DNA from 3 places in the Pseudomonas sp. SWRI51 genome. Region 3 is predicted to be linked to each of the others. Evidence: predicted binding sites of a transcription regulator. Region 3 holds the regulator's gene; each other region holds the start of a gene.
What was found. Region 3 encodes FliA, which starts transcription of late flagellar genes. Its sites were predicted from a motif close to CTAAAGTTTNNNNNNNNNNNGCCGNTAA; they were not measured.

Region 1 (5,222 bases), on a different contig from region 3:
TTGGCCTGGTAGATGATGCCTGGGCTGCACTGCACCATCTGATAATGGTCCGGCAGCCCATTCAGCGCCTCGGAAGCCCCCAGGAACAGGTAGCCGCCCGGCTTGAGGGTGCTGTGAATGCGCATGAGGATGTCCTTCTTGACCTGGGCCGAGAAGTAGATCAGCACGTTGCGGCAGAACACGATGTCGAATTTGCCGAGCGATGCGTAGCTGTCGAGCAGGTTGAAGGAACGGAACTCGACGCGGTTGCGGATCGGCGCCTTGATCGCCCAGCGGCCCGGCCCTTTCGGGTCGAAATAGCGCTGCAGGCGCTCCTGGGACAAGCCCCGTGCAATGGCAAGGCTGTCGTATTCGCCAGTCTTGCAGTTGTTGAGCATCAAGCCAGACAAGTCGGTGGCAACGATCTGCGCGCCCATTTTCAGCTGCCCGAGGTTGCCGCGCTCGAACTCATCGATGGTCATCGAGATGGAGTAAGGCTCCTGGCCGGACGAGCACGCCGCCGACCAGATACGCAGGCGCTGGCCTGGGTTGCCCTTGATGAACTCGGGGATGACCTTGTTCTTGAGCACTTCGAATGGATAGCTGTCGCGGAACCACAGGGTTTCGTTGGTGGTCATGGCGTCGACCACCTGCTCGCGCAAACCGCTGCGCGGTTGGGTCTGGATGCGCTGCACCAGTTCACCCAACGACTTGATACCCTGTTGCTCCATCAGCTTGTTGAGACGGCTGGAGACCAGATACTGCTTATTCTCGCCCAGCAGGATGCCACAGGCTTTTTCCAGGAAGACCCGGAACTGTTCGAAATCCAAATTACCCGTAGACACAGCTGCCGCCTCTTTCTATTCGCTAACGCCGGGGCGAGCCCCGGCTGTTTCAATGAGTTGCCTTGATCCGGTCGACTACCCGTTGGGCAAGGTCGTCCGGCCTGAACTTGGCCAGGAAGTCATCAGCCCCGACCTTTTTCACCATCGCCTGGTTGAATACCCCGGACAGCGAAGTATGCAGGCAGATGTGCAGTTTTTGCATGCGTGGATCGCTACGAATCTCTGATGTGAGGGTATAGCCGTCCATTTCCGGCATTTCAATGTCGGAAATCATCATCAAAAACTCGTCTTCTGGCCGTTTGCCTTCATCGACCAGCTTGCGCAGGTAGTCCAGCGCCTGGCGACCGTCGTTCAGCGCCACCACCTCCACGCCGACCGTTTGCAGACAACGGCTGACCTGCTTGCGCGCCACCGACGAATCGTCGACCGTCAGTACCCGCAGCAACACCGCCTTGTCGGCAACCTCGGCATCCACCACACCGGCCGAGACCTGTTGTGACGACGGCGAAACCTCGGCAAGCACTTTTTCCACGTCGATAATTTCAACCATGCGGTTATCGACCCGAGTGACTGCCGTCAAGTAATGGTCACGCCCGGTACCCTTGGGTGGCGGGTGGATCTCTTCCCAGTTCATGTTGACGATGCGCTCCACCGAATGCACCAGGAAGCCTTGGGTCTTGGTGTTGTACTCGGTGATGATCACGAAACTGTTGCGCAGTTCTTCACGCAGGCCCGGCAAGCCGGTGGCCATCGACAGGTCCAGAATCGGAATGGTCGCCCCGCGAATGTTGGCCACCCCACGCACCACAGGGTGCGCCTTGGGCAGCAAGGTCAGCGCCGGGCACTGCAGCACCTCGCGGACCTTGAATACATTGATGCCATAGAGCTGGTCGCCATTGAGGCGAAACAACAGCAGCTCCAGGCGATTCTGCCCCACCAGCTGTGTGCGCTGGTTGACCGAATCCATTACTCCAGCCATGCCGGACTCCTTCAACGATTGCCTGCGTACCAAGTCGGCACGGGGATTGCTTTTTTGAGCACCATGTACACGAAAACGACATTTTCCCGACGACTGACGCACTGGCTGACCGGCTCGCTTGCCGCGCTGTGCGTAGTAGCGCCTGGCCTTCAGCCGCAGGCGGACGCGTTCACCTTGCCTGAACAGCTTATCGGTGTCACCCAAGGGTTTCTTGAATTCACAGTCGAAGATTATCTGGCGACCACCCAGACCCAAGGCCGTTACGAGATCCAGGTGAACAACCTCGACCCGCGCCTGCGCATGCCGCAGTGTAGCCAGCAACTTGACGCGTCCCTGGAAAGCACCACGCCTTTGGGGCGAGTCACGGTGAAGGTGCGTTGCGATGGCAGCTCGCCATGGACGGTGTTTGTCCCGGCCCAGGTGCGGCTGCTGCGCGACGTGGTGGTAATGACCCGCCCGCTGCGCCGCGAAAGCGTGATCAGCGATGCCGACGTAGGCCTGCGTGAGCGCGATGTCGGCACCCTGGGGCCTGGGTATCTGACCCAACTGGACCAGGCCCTGGGCATGAAGCTGATTCGCCCGGTGGTGGTCGACCAAGTGCTGACCCAAGTTCACCTGGAGCAGGCCGAAGTAGTTCGCAAAGGTGACCAGGTGGTAATCATTGCCCGCAGCGGCAGCCTGAGCGTACGCATGCCAGGCGAGGCCCTGACCAAGGGCGGGCTGCAGGAGCAGATCCGTGTGCGCAATCTCAATTCAAAACGTGTAGTCAAGGCGCGGGTGACCGGGCCGGGCCAGGTCGAGGTGTCAATGTAACCACTGGCCGGCAAACAGATGCCGGCAAACGACAGAAGACTGGCGGGGCGGAACCGCGCCCCCTAAACTAGGTCAGAAATCGGGTCATGCATGCGAGCAGACAAGCGGTCGCGTATTCGCGCCTAAAGTTTGTTTCGGGTTGGCCGAAAACAAGGCATGCGTCCAAATACCCAGAGGTTCTGATCATGGTCATCGACTTCAGTCGTTTGAATAATTCTCCGTCGGTTGCAGGCGGCGTGCGTGGCACTGCCGCCAACGGCAGCAGCGAGAAAGCCGCGCCAACTGGTGAAACGCCAGTGCGCGCCAGCGAAAGCGGCGAAACGGTTCATTTCAGCCAAGAGGCTCAGCAGTTGCAAAAGATCAGCGATAAGCTGCGCGACCAGCCTACCGTCAACAGCGCCCGCGTGGCCGAGTTGAAGCAGGCCATCGCAGACGGCAGCTACCAGGTCGATGCCGGCCGGGTCGCCGGTAAACTGCTCCAATTCGAAGCGCAGCGCTAACGCTCCGGCGCGCTGACTTCAAGGACGCAACATAGCCAAGAGTTAGCCATGCACGACACAACCCTGCTGCAACTGATCGAAGACGACATCGCCCCCACGCACGAACTGCTCGACCTTCTACAAAAGGAAGCAGTGGCGCTGCATGGCCGCGACATGCCCGTGCTGGAGCAGATCCTGGCACGCAAACAGTCATTGATCGTGTTGCTCGAACAGCAGGGGCAGCGCCGCAACCACGTGCTCACCAGCCTCGGCCTAAGTGCTGATCGTGCCGGTGTGCAGGCAGTCGCGGCGCAGTCGCCCAATGGCGAACTGATCATGCAGCAGCTCGACGTGCTGACGCAGCTGATGGATGCCTGCCAGAAGGTCAACGAGACCAACGGGCGGATTATCCAGATGCAGCAGAACGCCACGGCCAACCAGATCCGCATCCTCAACGGTGGCGATTCTCCGTCGCTGTACGACAGCCGTGGCGCCACCTCGCCGATGGCCAAGCCCCGGGCCCTCAGCCAAGTGTGATTAATAGTATTCAAGGCACGGAACATACTGGCAAAATGCCTTTCTTGCGTGTGTAGCTTTTGCCTGGAGATTGATTACCCGTGTTCAATGAGACCGATGCCCCCCAGCCACCGAAGGTGCTCAGTACCCCTTTGGAGATTGCGGCCAACCTGCGCCAGTTGCTGGAAAGCCACGACCCGCTGATCATCAGCTTCCCTGAGCGCAGTCAACGGTTCCAGAGCTACGTGGTGCACGTCGACCGCGACACCGGTGTGGTGGCGCTTGACGAAATGATCCCCCGCGATGGCGAAAAATTCATCGAGAACGGCGAGCCGTTTCGCGTCGAAGGCTTCCATGACGGTGTGCGCATCGCCTGGGAGAGCAACACCCCGCTGACCATCACCGAGATCGACGGCCACCGCTGCTACCGCGGCCCGCTGCCGGAAGAAGTGGTCTACCACCAGCGCCGTAATGCATTCCGCGCTGCACTCAAGCTTTCGCAACTGGTCGATGTGGCCATCGACGGCACCTACCTCAAGGGCGATGGTGCTGTACGCGGCAAGCTGCTGGATATCTCGGCCACCGGCTGCAAACTGCGCTTCGAAGGCAATATCGAGCACCGCCTGCAACTGGGCCAGGTGTATGAGAACTTCAAGGCGGCCAACCCGCTGGGCCTTTCCGACACCATGGTCGAACTGCGCCACCTGCATTTTGAAGAACGCATCAACACCACGTTTGCCGGCGTGCGCTTCCATAACCTCAGCGGCCAGGCGCAGCGCAAGATCGAGAGCTTCGTGTACCAGCTGCAGCGCGAAGCGCGCCGGTTCGACAAAGACGATTATTGATCGCCGTTCGCTCCACCCCATCACCGATCAACCCCGCCCCACACCTGGCCCTAGTGGCAACCATTGTGGGAGCGGGCTTGCCCCGCGATAGCCTTGCTTCTTACCTGCGCCCATCATCACCGGCCTGCAACTAGCTGCGCTGCGGGTCTTGCGCAGACGCAACCTCACCAGCCTCTTGCGCCTCTTCTTCCGTATCTTCAGCCGCCACCGGCGCCTGCATCACGTCCTGCACGGTCTGTTCATCCACCCGCGGGTCAAGCGCCGCCGACAGCGGCGAACCGGCAGCAGGCATCGCCACGTGCCCAAGCGGGGCATCCTGCACCTGGTGCAGGCCGGTAACGGCCTTGGGCCGGATACGCCACACCAACACCAGCGCAAAACACACAAAGAATGCATAGAGCATCTGCGCGCCCAGCAGCTTCATCAGCACACCCGCAGCCAACGGCCCGATACAGGCGCCTACCCCGTAGGTCACCAACAGCATCGCGGTCAGTGATACACGCCGCTCGCTTTCGACGTGGTCATTGGAAAACGCCACGGCCAGCGGATACAGGCAGAACTGCAGCAGCGAGATGACAAAGCCAATGCCGAACAGCAGTTCGAGCGGCACGCCAGGCAGAATCGCCAAGGGCGCCGAGGCCAGGGCCAGGCCAATGGCCACGCTGCGGATCAGCACCGCACGGTCATAGCGGTCCGACAGCCAACCCAGCGGCCACTGCACCACCAGGCCTGCAAAAATGCAGCTACCCATGAACAGACCGATCTG
Region 2 (5,222 bases), on a different contig from region 3:
TCAGGCACTGCCCGTGATCAATCGCTACCTCGAAAAACCGCTGTTGCTGGCGGATGACAGCACTGCGCGCATCCGCATCAGCGGCATCTACAACACCCGTGAAGTTGCCCGGCTGGTCGATACGCTGCCCAAGGTATTGCCGGTGTACCTCACCCGCAGCAAGGACGGCAGCACCGTGCTCAATCGCATCGTCCCGCCGCCCAACCGCGGCTGACCCGCGCGCGTTACAGCATCATCGCCGCCAACCAACCAAAGCCCAGCAGTGGCAGGTTGTAGTGGATGAAGGTGGGCACCACGGTGTCCCAGATGTGATGGTGCTGCCCATCGACATTCAGGCCCGAGGTGGGGCCCAGGGTTGAGTCCGAAGCGGGCGACCCCGCGTCGCCCAATGCCCCGGCGGTGCCGACAATGCATACCGTGGCAATAGGGTCAAAACCAAGCTGCACGCACAGCGGCACGAAGATCGCCGCCAGAATCGGCACGGTGGAGAACGACGAACCGATCCCCATGGTTACCAGCAGGCCCACCAGCAACATCAGCAGCGCACCCACGCCCTTGCTGTGGCCGATCCACTGCGCCGACGCCTCGACCAGCCCCTTCACTTCGCCCGTCGCCTTGAGCACCTCGGCAAAGCCTGAGGCGGCGATCATGATGAAGCCGATCATCGCCATCATCTTCATGCCTTCGGTGAACACGTCGTCGCTGTCTTTCCAGCGCACGATGCCCGACAGCGAGAACACCAGAAAGCCGACCATCGCGCCAATGATCATCGAACCCAGCCATAGCTGCACCACAAAGGCGACGACGATGCCCAGGGCTGCCACCAGCAAGGTGCGTGGCTGGTACTGCATGCTCACCTGCTCGACCTGCTCGACCCGTTCCAAGTCATAGTCGCGGGGCTTGCGGTAGCTGATGAACACCGCTACCAGCAGGCCGAACAGCATGCCTGCAGCCGGAATGGCCATCGCGTGGGTGACATTGACGCCACTGACATCGACGCCTGCGCGGCTGACGTTGGCCAGCAGAATTTCGTTGAGGAAAATATTACCGAAACCTACCGGCAGGAAGATGTACGGGGTGATCAGGCCGAAGGTCACCACACAGGCAATCAGCCGCCGGTCGATACGCAGGCGCGTCATCACGTACAGCAGCGGCGGGATCAGCAACGGGATGAACGCAATATGAATCGGCAGCACGTTCTGCGACGCCACCGCCACTTGGAGCATCAGGCCGATGATCAGCCATTTCACCATGCGCGCGTTTTGCGCCCCCTGACGGTCGACCTTGGCCAACATCCAATCGGCCAGCGCGTGGGCCAGCCCCGACTTGGCGATCGCCACGGCAAAAGCGCCCAGCAATGCGTAGGACAGCGCAACCGTCGCACCACCGCCCAGGCCACCGTTGAAGGCTTTCAGGGTGCCCTCGATGCCCAGCCCGCCCACCAGGCCGCCGGCCATGGCACCGACAATCAGCGCGATGACCACATGCACGCGGGACAAACTCATGATCAGCATGAGCCCTACCGCAGCTATCACTGCATTCATGAAAACCTCGTTCGACAGACAAAAGAAAAGCGTCCGGCGCCAGGCTGCACACAGGCAGCGGCCGGAACAGGGGGATCTTGTTATGAAGGGCGCACACTCTGAAGCACGAAATAACAGAAGTCAAAGCCGTATCCGTCGCGCTTTGTTGTAGGACGCGACCAAAGTCGCAGAGAACTGATTGAACGTTCAATCAAGAAAAACCGAGCATCGCCGATACAATCGGCAGCATTAAAATTATCAGAAGGGATTTGCCCCCATGCCTGCGCTGCGACAACTCTCGATTCAATGGAAAATCACCCTGCTGGCCGGGTTGTGCCTGGCCGGCATCGTCACCTTGCTGGTCGGCCTGTCGCTGTACCGCATGGACCACAGCTCCGACCTGGTCAAGGCCAGCAGCACCAAGATGCTGGGTGAATCGGCCCAGGCGCGTATCGAAGCCCAGGGCGAGGTGCAGGCACTGAATATCCGTCGCCAGTTCATGGACGCCTATCAGTACGGTGCAGGCTTCGCCCGCCAAGTGCTGTTCCTGCGCGAGCAGGCAGAAAAGCGCTTTCTCGACGCCTACGATCTGCGCCAGGACATGACCGCGCAGGTGCGCGCCGCCCTGCAGGCCAACCCCGACCTGCTCGGCCTGTCGCTGGTGTTCGAGCCCGGTGCGCTGGATGGCAAGGACACGCTGTTCGCCGGGCAGGCGGCGCTTGGCAGCAACGAAACCGGCCGCTTCGCGTTGTACTGGTCACAACCGCGTGCCGGCCAACTGACCTCGATGGCCTTGCCTGAACTGGACATGGCCAATACCGAGGTCGGCCCCAGCGGCCAGCCAGCCAACACGTGGTGGGTATGCCCGCGCAGCACCGGGCAGGTATGCGTGGTAGAGCCCTACTTCTATGACATCGACGGGCAGCGCGTGCTGATGACCAGCATCGTCTTCCCGCTCAAGAGCGACGGCAAGGTAATCGCCACGCTGTCCATCGACATCAACCTCAACAGCCTGCAAGCCCTGAGCGAATCGGCCAGCCGCAGCCTGTACCAAGGCCGCACCACCGTCGGCATCCTCAGCCCAGTCGGGTTGCTGGCAGGCTACAGCGCCGACGCCGACAAACTGGCCCAGCGTCTCGACCAGGTCGACAGCGCCCAAGGCGCTGAACTGGTACGCAAGCTGGCTGACGGCAAGCTGCAGGTGCTGCACCATCAGCAACAGTTGAAAGTGCTGGCGGCCTTTGAGCCGATCCCAGGCGCCAAACCGTGGGGCGTTTTACTGCAGGTGCCGGACAGCGTGCTCACGGGCCCCGCTGACGCGCTCAAGCAGGAGCTGGATGCGCTCAATACCAGCGGCACCCTGCTGGAACTGGGGCTGGGCCTTGGCGCGGCGATTCTCGGCCTGTTACTGGTGTGGCTGATGGCGCGCACGGTAACCCGGCCGATTCTCGGCGTTGCCGCCATGCTCAAGGACATCGCCAGCGGCGAAGGCGACCTGACCCGCCGCCTGCAATACGACAAACACGACGAACTGGGCGAGCTGGCTGGCTGGTTCAACCGTTTCCTCGACAAGCTGCAGCCGATCATCGCCGACGTGAAACGTTCGGTGCAGGCGGCGCGCAGTACCGCCGACCAGTCCGCCGCCATTGCCGCTGAAACCAGCGCCGGCATGGAGCAGCAGTACCGCCAGGTCGACCAGGTGGCCACTGCCTCCCACGAAATGAGCGCCACCGCCCAGGATGTCGCGCGCAGCGCCGCCCAGGCAGCCCAGGCCGCGCGCGAAGCCGACCTGGCCACCCGCGAGGGCCTGGCGGTCATCGACCACACCACCACGCGCATTGGCGCCCTGGCTGCCGACATGAGCAACGCCATGGGCCAGGTCGAAGGGCTGGCACTCAACAGCGAGAAGATCGGTTCAGTGCTTGAGGTGATCCGCTCGATTGCCGAACAGACCAACCTGCTGGCCCTCAACGCAGCCATCGAAGCCGCCCGCGCCGGTGAAGCCGGGCGCGGCTTTGCCGTGGTCGCCGACGAAGTCCGCAACCTGGCCCGTCGCACCCAGGAGTCGGTGGAGGAAACCCGCCAGGTCATCGAAGCCCTGCAAGCGGGCACCCAGGAAGTGGTAGGTGCCATGGACAGCAGCCACCGCCAGGCCCAGGGCGGCGTCGAGCAGGTTGGCCAGGCGGTCACCGCCTTGCAGCGCATCGGCCAGGCCGTGACGGTGATCACCGACATGAACCTGCAGATTGCCAGCGCTGCCGAGGAGCAAAGCGCGGTGGCCGAGGAGATCAACCACAACGTCGCCACCATCCGCGATGTCACCGAGTCGCTGTCTGGCCAGGCCAACGAGTCGGCGCGGGTCAGCCAGTCGCTCAACAGCCTGGCCAACCAGCAGCAGGGGCTGATGGATCAATTCCGCGTCTGATCCAACGCCCGGCGCGTGCTGCGCCGCTCAGGCGGGGCAGCACTTCCCTGCCCCTCTGCTTGCCAGCCCGGCAGAGGCCCCGGACAATGTTGCGAACAGCTCATTGCGGAGCCGCTGCCCGTGTCCCTCAAAGCCTTGCGCACCCTGGTCACCATTGCCCGCCACGGCACCTTCGCCCGTGCCGCCGACTTGCTCAGCCTCACGCCCTCAGCGGTCAGCCTGCACATCAAGGCGCTGGAGGACGAACTGCAGGTCGCGCTGTTCGACCGTAGCCGGCGCCAAGTGGTGCTGACCGAAGCCGGGCAACTGGCAGTGGCTCGCGCCGAGAGCATCCTGGCCGCCTACGACGAGCTGGCCGACACCCTTGCCAGCGGCCCGAGCCTGCGCGGGCGGCTGCGTATCGGCGCGATTCACACCGTCCTGGCGCGGCGCCTGCCCAAGGCGCTGGTATGGATCAAGGCGCACCATCCGCTGCTGCACGTAAGCGTGGTGTCGGGTATGTCTGCCGAGCTTGCCAGGCGCGTCGAAGACGGCGAGCTGGACGCGGCGATTACCACCGAACCGGTAAGCCCCTACCCGCAGAGCTTGCAGTACACCGCCTTGTTCGAGGATCGATTCTGGGCCATCGCCAGCTCCGAGCATGCCGGCCAAAGCCTGCCGGAGCTACTGGCCAACCTGCCGTTCCTGCGTTTTGACAAGCGCGCCTGGGCCGGCCGGCAGATCGAGCAGGAGCTGCGCCGTCAGCGCTTGCAGGTCAGCGAGCAGATGGAGCTGGACAGCCAGGAGGCGCTGGCACACATGGCCGCGATGGGCCTGGGCGTGGCGGTGATCCCGGTCAGTGATGATGACCTGCAGCGGCTTCCGGCGGCGACCATCCTGCCCTTCGGCGAACCGCAGCTGACCCGCCGGGTGGTATTGCTGGAGCACGAAAAGAGCCAGCGCCGGCATTTGAGCGCGGTGCTGAGAACCGCGCTCGGGGCGTAGGCGCGACCTGGCCGCTTGTGAACGACTCTGCGAGGGTTGATTTTTTCTCAACGGTAAATGCAGAAAACAGCGTTTTTTCTGCTCATTCCCCTACGCTACCCTGTGCCGGTACCCGACCACGGACCGTCGCCCATGCTTGACCTGCTGCTAACCACCCTCGTCCCGATCATTCTCCTTATCGCCTTAGGCACCTGGCTGCGGCTGCGCGGTTTTCTGGCCGAGACCTTCTGGCCAGGCGCCGAGCGGCTGAGCTACTACGTGCTGCTGCCATCGCTGTTCGTGCACGGCAT
Region 3 (5,222 bases):
ACCATGTTCATGATCTCGTCCAGGCGTGCGGTATCGACCCGTACGGTGGTTTCCGCTTCGCTGGCACCGTGTTTCTCGCCAGCAGGTGCCGGGGCGCGGGCCGGAGCTGCAGCAGGCGCTGCGGCGGCGGCAGGTTTGGCAGCTGGGGCCGGTGCGGGTGCGGCAGCCGGTGCCGGCTTGGCTTCAGCCTTGGGCGCTGCGGCTACCGCTGCAGCTGCAGCAGGCGCTTCGGCGGCAACGGCGTCGGCGGCAAATTTGCCTTTGCCGTGCAACTGGTCCAGCAGCGCTTCGAATTCATGCTCGCTGATTTCGTCACCGCTGGCGGTGGCGCCAGCAGGCGCTGCGCTTGCAGCCGGCAGCGCGTCAACGGCGAAGGTGCCTTTGCCGTGCAACTGGTCGAGCAGCGACTCGAACTCGTCATCGGTGATTTCATCGCTGCCGGCGGCCGGAGCGGCAGCGGGAGCGCTGGCCACGGCGGGTGCCGAGAACTGGCCTTTGCCGTGCAACTGGTCAAGCAGCGATTCAAACTCCGAATCGGTGATCTCGTCACCTTCGGCGCTGACTGCCTGGCCTTGCGCCTGCTCGCTTTGGGCAGCTTGGGCCTTGACCGCGTCGAGCGAATCGAGCAATTGCTCGAACTCGGTGTCGGTGATGTCCGCCTCAGCAGCGGCCTCGACCACAGGCTCAGGCTCGACCACAGGTGCAGGTGCCGCGCTACCCGGCTCGGCAAGGCGCGACAGCGCCGCCAGCAGCTCACGGGTAGCGGGGGTAACCTGGGTGCGCTCGCGCACCTGGCTGAACATGCTGTTGACCGTGTCGAGTGCTTCGAGCACCACGTCCATCAGCTCGGCGTCGACCCGGCGCTCACCTTTGCGCAAGATGTCGAAGACGTTCTCCGCGATATGGCAGCACTCCACCAACTCGTTGAGCTGAAGGAAGCCGGCGCCCCCTTTAACAGTGTGGAAACCGCGGAAAATCGCATTGAGCAAGTCCGCATCGTCCGGTCGGCTTTCCAGCTCGACCAGCTGCTCGGACAAAAGCTCGAGGATTTCGCCGGCTTCTACCAGGAAATCCTGAAGGATTTCTTCATCGGCGCCGAAGCTCATTAAACGTGCTCCTTAAAAACCCAGGCTGGACAGCAAATCGTCAACATCGTCCTGGCTGGACACGACGTCTTCACGCTTATCGGCATGAATCTGCGGACCTTCACCCCGAGTTGGATGTTTTTCTTCATCTTTTTCAGCACGCAGCTGCTCGTGGTCATGTTCGATACCGGCAAACCGATCGACTTGACTGGCCATGAGCACGAGCTTGAGCAGGTTGCTTTCAACTTCGGTAACCAGCGCAGTGACGCGCTTGATCACTTGACCGGTGAGGTCCTGATAGTCCTGAGCCAGGACAATCTCGTTGAGGTGGCCGGCGACTTTCTGGTTACCTTCAGCGCTATGCGTCAGGAAACTGTCGACACGCTTGACCAATTCACGGAACTCCGTCGCTTCCACTTCGCGGCGCATGAAGCGCTGCCAGTCGGTGGACAAGCTGCGCGCCTCGCTGGCCAGGTCGTTGAGCACCGGGGTGCACGCCTCGGCCAGGTCCATGGTGCGGTTGGCCGCGCCTTCAGTGAGGCGAACCACATAGGAGAGGCGCTCGGTGGCGTCAGTGATCTGCGACACTTCCTCGGCCTGCGGCGTTGCCGGGTCGATATGGAAGTTGACGATTGCGCTGTGCAATTCGCGTGTGAGCTTGCCGACTTCCTGATACAGCCCGCGGTCGCGGGTCTGGTTCAGTTGGTGAATAAGCTGCACGGCATCACCGAACCGGCCGCGCTCGAGGCTCTCGACCAGTTCCTGGGCATGCTTCTTCAGGGTCGTTTCAAACTCACCCAAAGAGTTGTTGGTTGACTCCATTGCTTGCGCCCCCTGACGTGGCTCAGCCGTTGACGCGTTCGAAGATCTTTTCGATCTTTTCTTTCAGCGCCTGGGCGGTGAAAGGCTTGACCACGTAACCGTTGACGCCGGCCTGGGCCGCTTCAATGATCTGCTCGCGCTTGGCTTCGGCGGTCACCATCAGCACGGGAAGGTGCTTGAGGCGCTCGTCGGCGCGCACTGCGCGCAACAGGTCGATACCGGTCATGCCAGGCATGTTCCAGTCGGTCACGAGGAAGTCGAAGTTCTCGCTATGGAGCATCGGCAGTGCCGTGTTGCCGTCATCGGCTTCCTTGACATTGGTGAAGCCCAGATCACGCAACAGGTTCTTGATGATCCGCCGCATCGTCGAAAAGTCGTCAACGATGAGGATTTTCATGTCTTTGTTCAATTAGACCTCCAAGCAGTCTTTAACGCGCTCGGCGCCGAGCGCGCGCTCAATCAATTCGGCACTACAAAAATAAACGACTGCACTGAACCTGGGTTCAACGCGCGCGCCATTCCCCAAGGCGGCTGCGCAGCCGAGCTGCACATTGGCTGTGCAACTGGCTGACACGCGATTCGCTGACCCCCAGGACCTCACCGATTTCCTTGAGGTTCAGCTCTTCGTCGTAGTACAGCGCCAGTACCAGGCGCTCGCGCTCCGGCAGGTTGGCGATCGCATCGGCCAGGGCACGCTGGAAGCGCTCGTCTTCCAGATCACGCGATGGCTCAAGCTGTCCGCTCACTCCATCCTCGTGCAACCCTTCATGTTCGCCGTCCTGCAAAAGGTCGTCGAAACTGAACAGTCGGCTGCCCAAGGTATCGTTCAGAATCCCGTAGTAATCATCGAGACTCAATTGGAGTTCGGCAGCAACCTCGTGATCTTTAGCGTCACGGCCAGTTCTTGCTTCAACACAGCGCATTGCATCACTGACCATGCGCGTATTTCGATGCACCGAACGTGGCGCCCAGTCACCTTTGCGGACCTCGTCGAGCATCGCTCCGCGGATGCGGATACCGGCGTAGGTTTCGAAGCTGGCGCCCTTGCTGGCGTCATACTTGTTGGCCACTTCCAGCAGGCCGATCATGCCGGCCTGGATGAGGTCTTCGACCTGCACGTTGGCCGGCAGACGCGCCAGCAGGTGATAGGCGATGCGTTTGACCAGCGGCGCGTAGCGTTCAACCAGCTCGTACTGCGCGTCCTTGGACGCCTTGCTGTACATCTTGAAACCGCTCGAATTCATAGTACTGGCCCCGCACTGGTCGGCTGCACCAGACGCTCGACGAAAAACTCCAGATGCCCACGCGGGTTGGCAGGCAGCGGCCAGCTATCGACCTTCTGCGCGATGGCCTTGAAAGCCAGCGCACACTTGGACCGAGGGAAGGCCTCATAGACCGCCCGCTGCTTCTGCACCGCCTTGCGAACGCATTCGTCGTAAGGCACGGCGCCGACGTATTGTAGGGCGACGTCGAGGAAGCGGTCCGTGACCTTGGTCAACTTGGCAAACAGGTTGCGCCCTTCCTGCGGGCTTTGTGCCATGTTGGCCAGCACGCGGAAGCGGTTCATGCCGTAATCGCGGTTGAGCAGCTTGATCAGGGCGTAGGCGTCGGTGATCGAGGTAGGCTCGTCGCACACCACCAGCAGCACTTCCTGCGCGGCGCGCACAAAACTGACTACCGAGTCACCGATGCCGGCAGCGGTGTCGATGACCAGCACATCGAGATTGTCGCCAACATCGCTGAACGCCTGAATCAGGCCAGCGTGCTGGGCCGGCGCCAGGTGCACCATGCTCTGCGTGCCGGAGGCAGCCGGGACGATACGTACCCCACCTGGCCCCTGCAGCAGCACATCGCGCAGCTCACAGCGCCCTTCCATGACATCGGCAAGGGTGTGTTTGGGGGTCAGACCGAGCAGCACGTCGACATTGGCCAGGCCCAGGTCGGCATCAAGCAGCATGACCCGGCGGCCGAGCTCGGCCAGTGCCAGGGACAGGTTCACTGAAACGTTGGTCTTGCCGACGCCACCTTTACCACCGGTGACGGCGATCACCTGTACGGGATGCATGCTACCCATGTCTTCTGATTACCTTGTCTCGCTTGAACCCAGGCCACTCAGGAGGCTGAACGCTCGACGCCACGGATCTGCCGGGCAACCCCATGATGTAGGTACTTTTTACCGTTTTCACCTCAACCCACCCGCTTGCCAGGGTTGTGGTAGAGATCAGCGAACATGTCGGCCATGGCCTCCTCGCTGGGCTCGTCTTGCATCTGCACACTGACGGCGCGGCTCACCAGTTGGTGCTTGCGCGGCAGTTGCAGGTCTTCAGGGATGCGCGGGCCATCGGTCAGATAGGCAATCGGCAACTCATGGCTGATGGCCAGGCTCAGCACTTCGCCGAGGCAGGCCGTTTCATCGAGCTTGGTCAGGATGCAACCGGCCAGGCCGCAGCGCTTGTAGCTGTGGTAGGCGGCGGTCAGCACCTGTTTCTGGCTGGTGGTGGCCATGACCAGATAATTCTTCGAGGCAATGCCTCGCCCTGCCAGCGTTTCGAGCTGCATGCGCAGTGCCGGGTCGCTGGCTTGCAGGCCGGCGGTGTCGATCAGCACCACACGCTTGCGCAGCAGCGGCTCTAGCGCCTGGGCCAGGGACTCGCCCGGGTCGACGTAGGTTACCGAGACGTTGAGGATGCGCCCAAGGGTCTTGAGCTGCTCCTGGGCGCCGATACGGAAGCTGTCCATGCTCACCAGGGCCAGGTTGTTGGCGCCGTACTTGAGCACGTAGCGCGCAGCCAGCTTGGCCAGGGTGGTAGTCTTGCCCATGCCGGCCGGGCCGACCATGGCGATGACCCCGCCCTCCTCGATCGGTTCGATCTGCGGCACTTCGATCATGCGCGCCAAGTGCGCAAGCACCATGCGCCAGGCTTGGCGCGGCTCTTCGATGCCAGCGGTCAGTTCGAGCAGTTCACGGGCCAGCCCGCCGGACAAGCCCAGGCGCTGCAAACGGCGCCACAGGTTGGCCTGCTGCGGTTTGCTGCCTTGCAGTTGGCCCCAGGCCAGCGAGCCGAGCTGCACTTCAAGCAGTTCGCGCAGGCCCGAAAGTTCTGAGCGCATGGCGTCCAGCAAGCGCGCTTCGACCGGGGCCGGTGCCGGCGCAGGTGCCGCTTGCGGCGCCTCGACATGCGGCTCTACCAGCGGCTCGGAGGCGGTCAGCGACTGGCCGGCGAACAGTTGACGATTGCCGTCGCCCAGCTCGTTGCGGCCGCTGATTTCGGCTTGGGCGGTAACGATGCGGGACTGGGTCTTGCGCAGTTCGTC

Region 1: a site for FliA is predicted at 2,739-2,766, ahead of flgM (flagellar biosynthesis anti-sigma factor FlgM). Genes of this name have one in related genera too.
Region 2: a site for FliA is predicted at 1,734-1,761, ahead of HU720_RS14790 (methyl-accepting chemotaxis protein). Genes of this name have one in related genera too.

Annotation. Positions count from the first base shown of each region.
Region 1 covers NZ_JABWRG010000033.1:16,270-21,491, forward strand. The annotation lists gene cheR (protein-glutamate O-methyltransferase CheR) at 1-824, opposite strand, end outside; gene HU720_RS12275 (chemotaxis protein CheV) at 874-1,803, opposite strand; gene flgA (flagellar basal body P-ring formation chaperone FlgA) at 1,867-2,616, shown strand; gene flgM (flagellar biosynthesis anti-sigma factor FlgM) at 2,802-3,116, shown strand; gene HU720_RS12290 (flagellar protein FlgN) at 3,165-3,632, shown strand; gene HU720_RS12295 (flagellar brake protein) at 3,713-4,456, shown strand; gene HU720_RS12300 (MFS transporter) at 4,587-5,222, opposite strand, start outside.
Region 2 covers NZ_JABWRG010000047.1:2,760-7,981, reverse strand. The annotation lists gene HU720_RS14800 (FecR family protein) at 1-214, shown strand, start outside; gene HU720_RS14795 (Na+/H+ antiporter family protein) at 225-1,544, opposite strand; gene HU720_RS14790 (methyl-accepting chemotaxis protein) at 1,801-3,948, shown strand; gene HU720_RS14785 (LysR family transcriptional regulator) at 4,069-4,932, shown strand; gene HU720_RS14780 (AEC family transporter) at 5,065-5,222, shown strand, end outside.
Region 3 covers NZ_JABWRG010000051.1:21,355-26,576, reverse strand. The annotation lists gene HU720_RS15505 (chemotaxis protein CheA) at 1-1,106, opposite strand, end outside; gene HU720_RS15500 (protein phosphatase CheZ) at 1,119-1,907, opposite strand; gene HU720_RS15495 (chemotaxis response regulator CheY) at 1,930-2,304, opposite strand; gene fliA (RNA polymerase sigma factor FliA) at 2,411-3,151, opposite strand; gene fleN (flagellar synthesis regulator FleN) at 3,148-3,981, opposite strand; gene flhF (flagellar biosynthesis protein FlhF) at 4,095-5,222, opposite strand, start outside.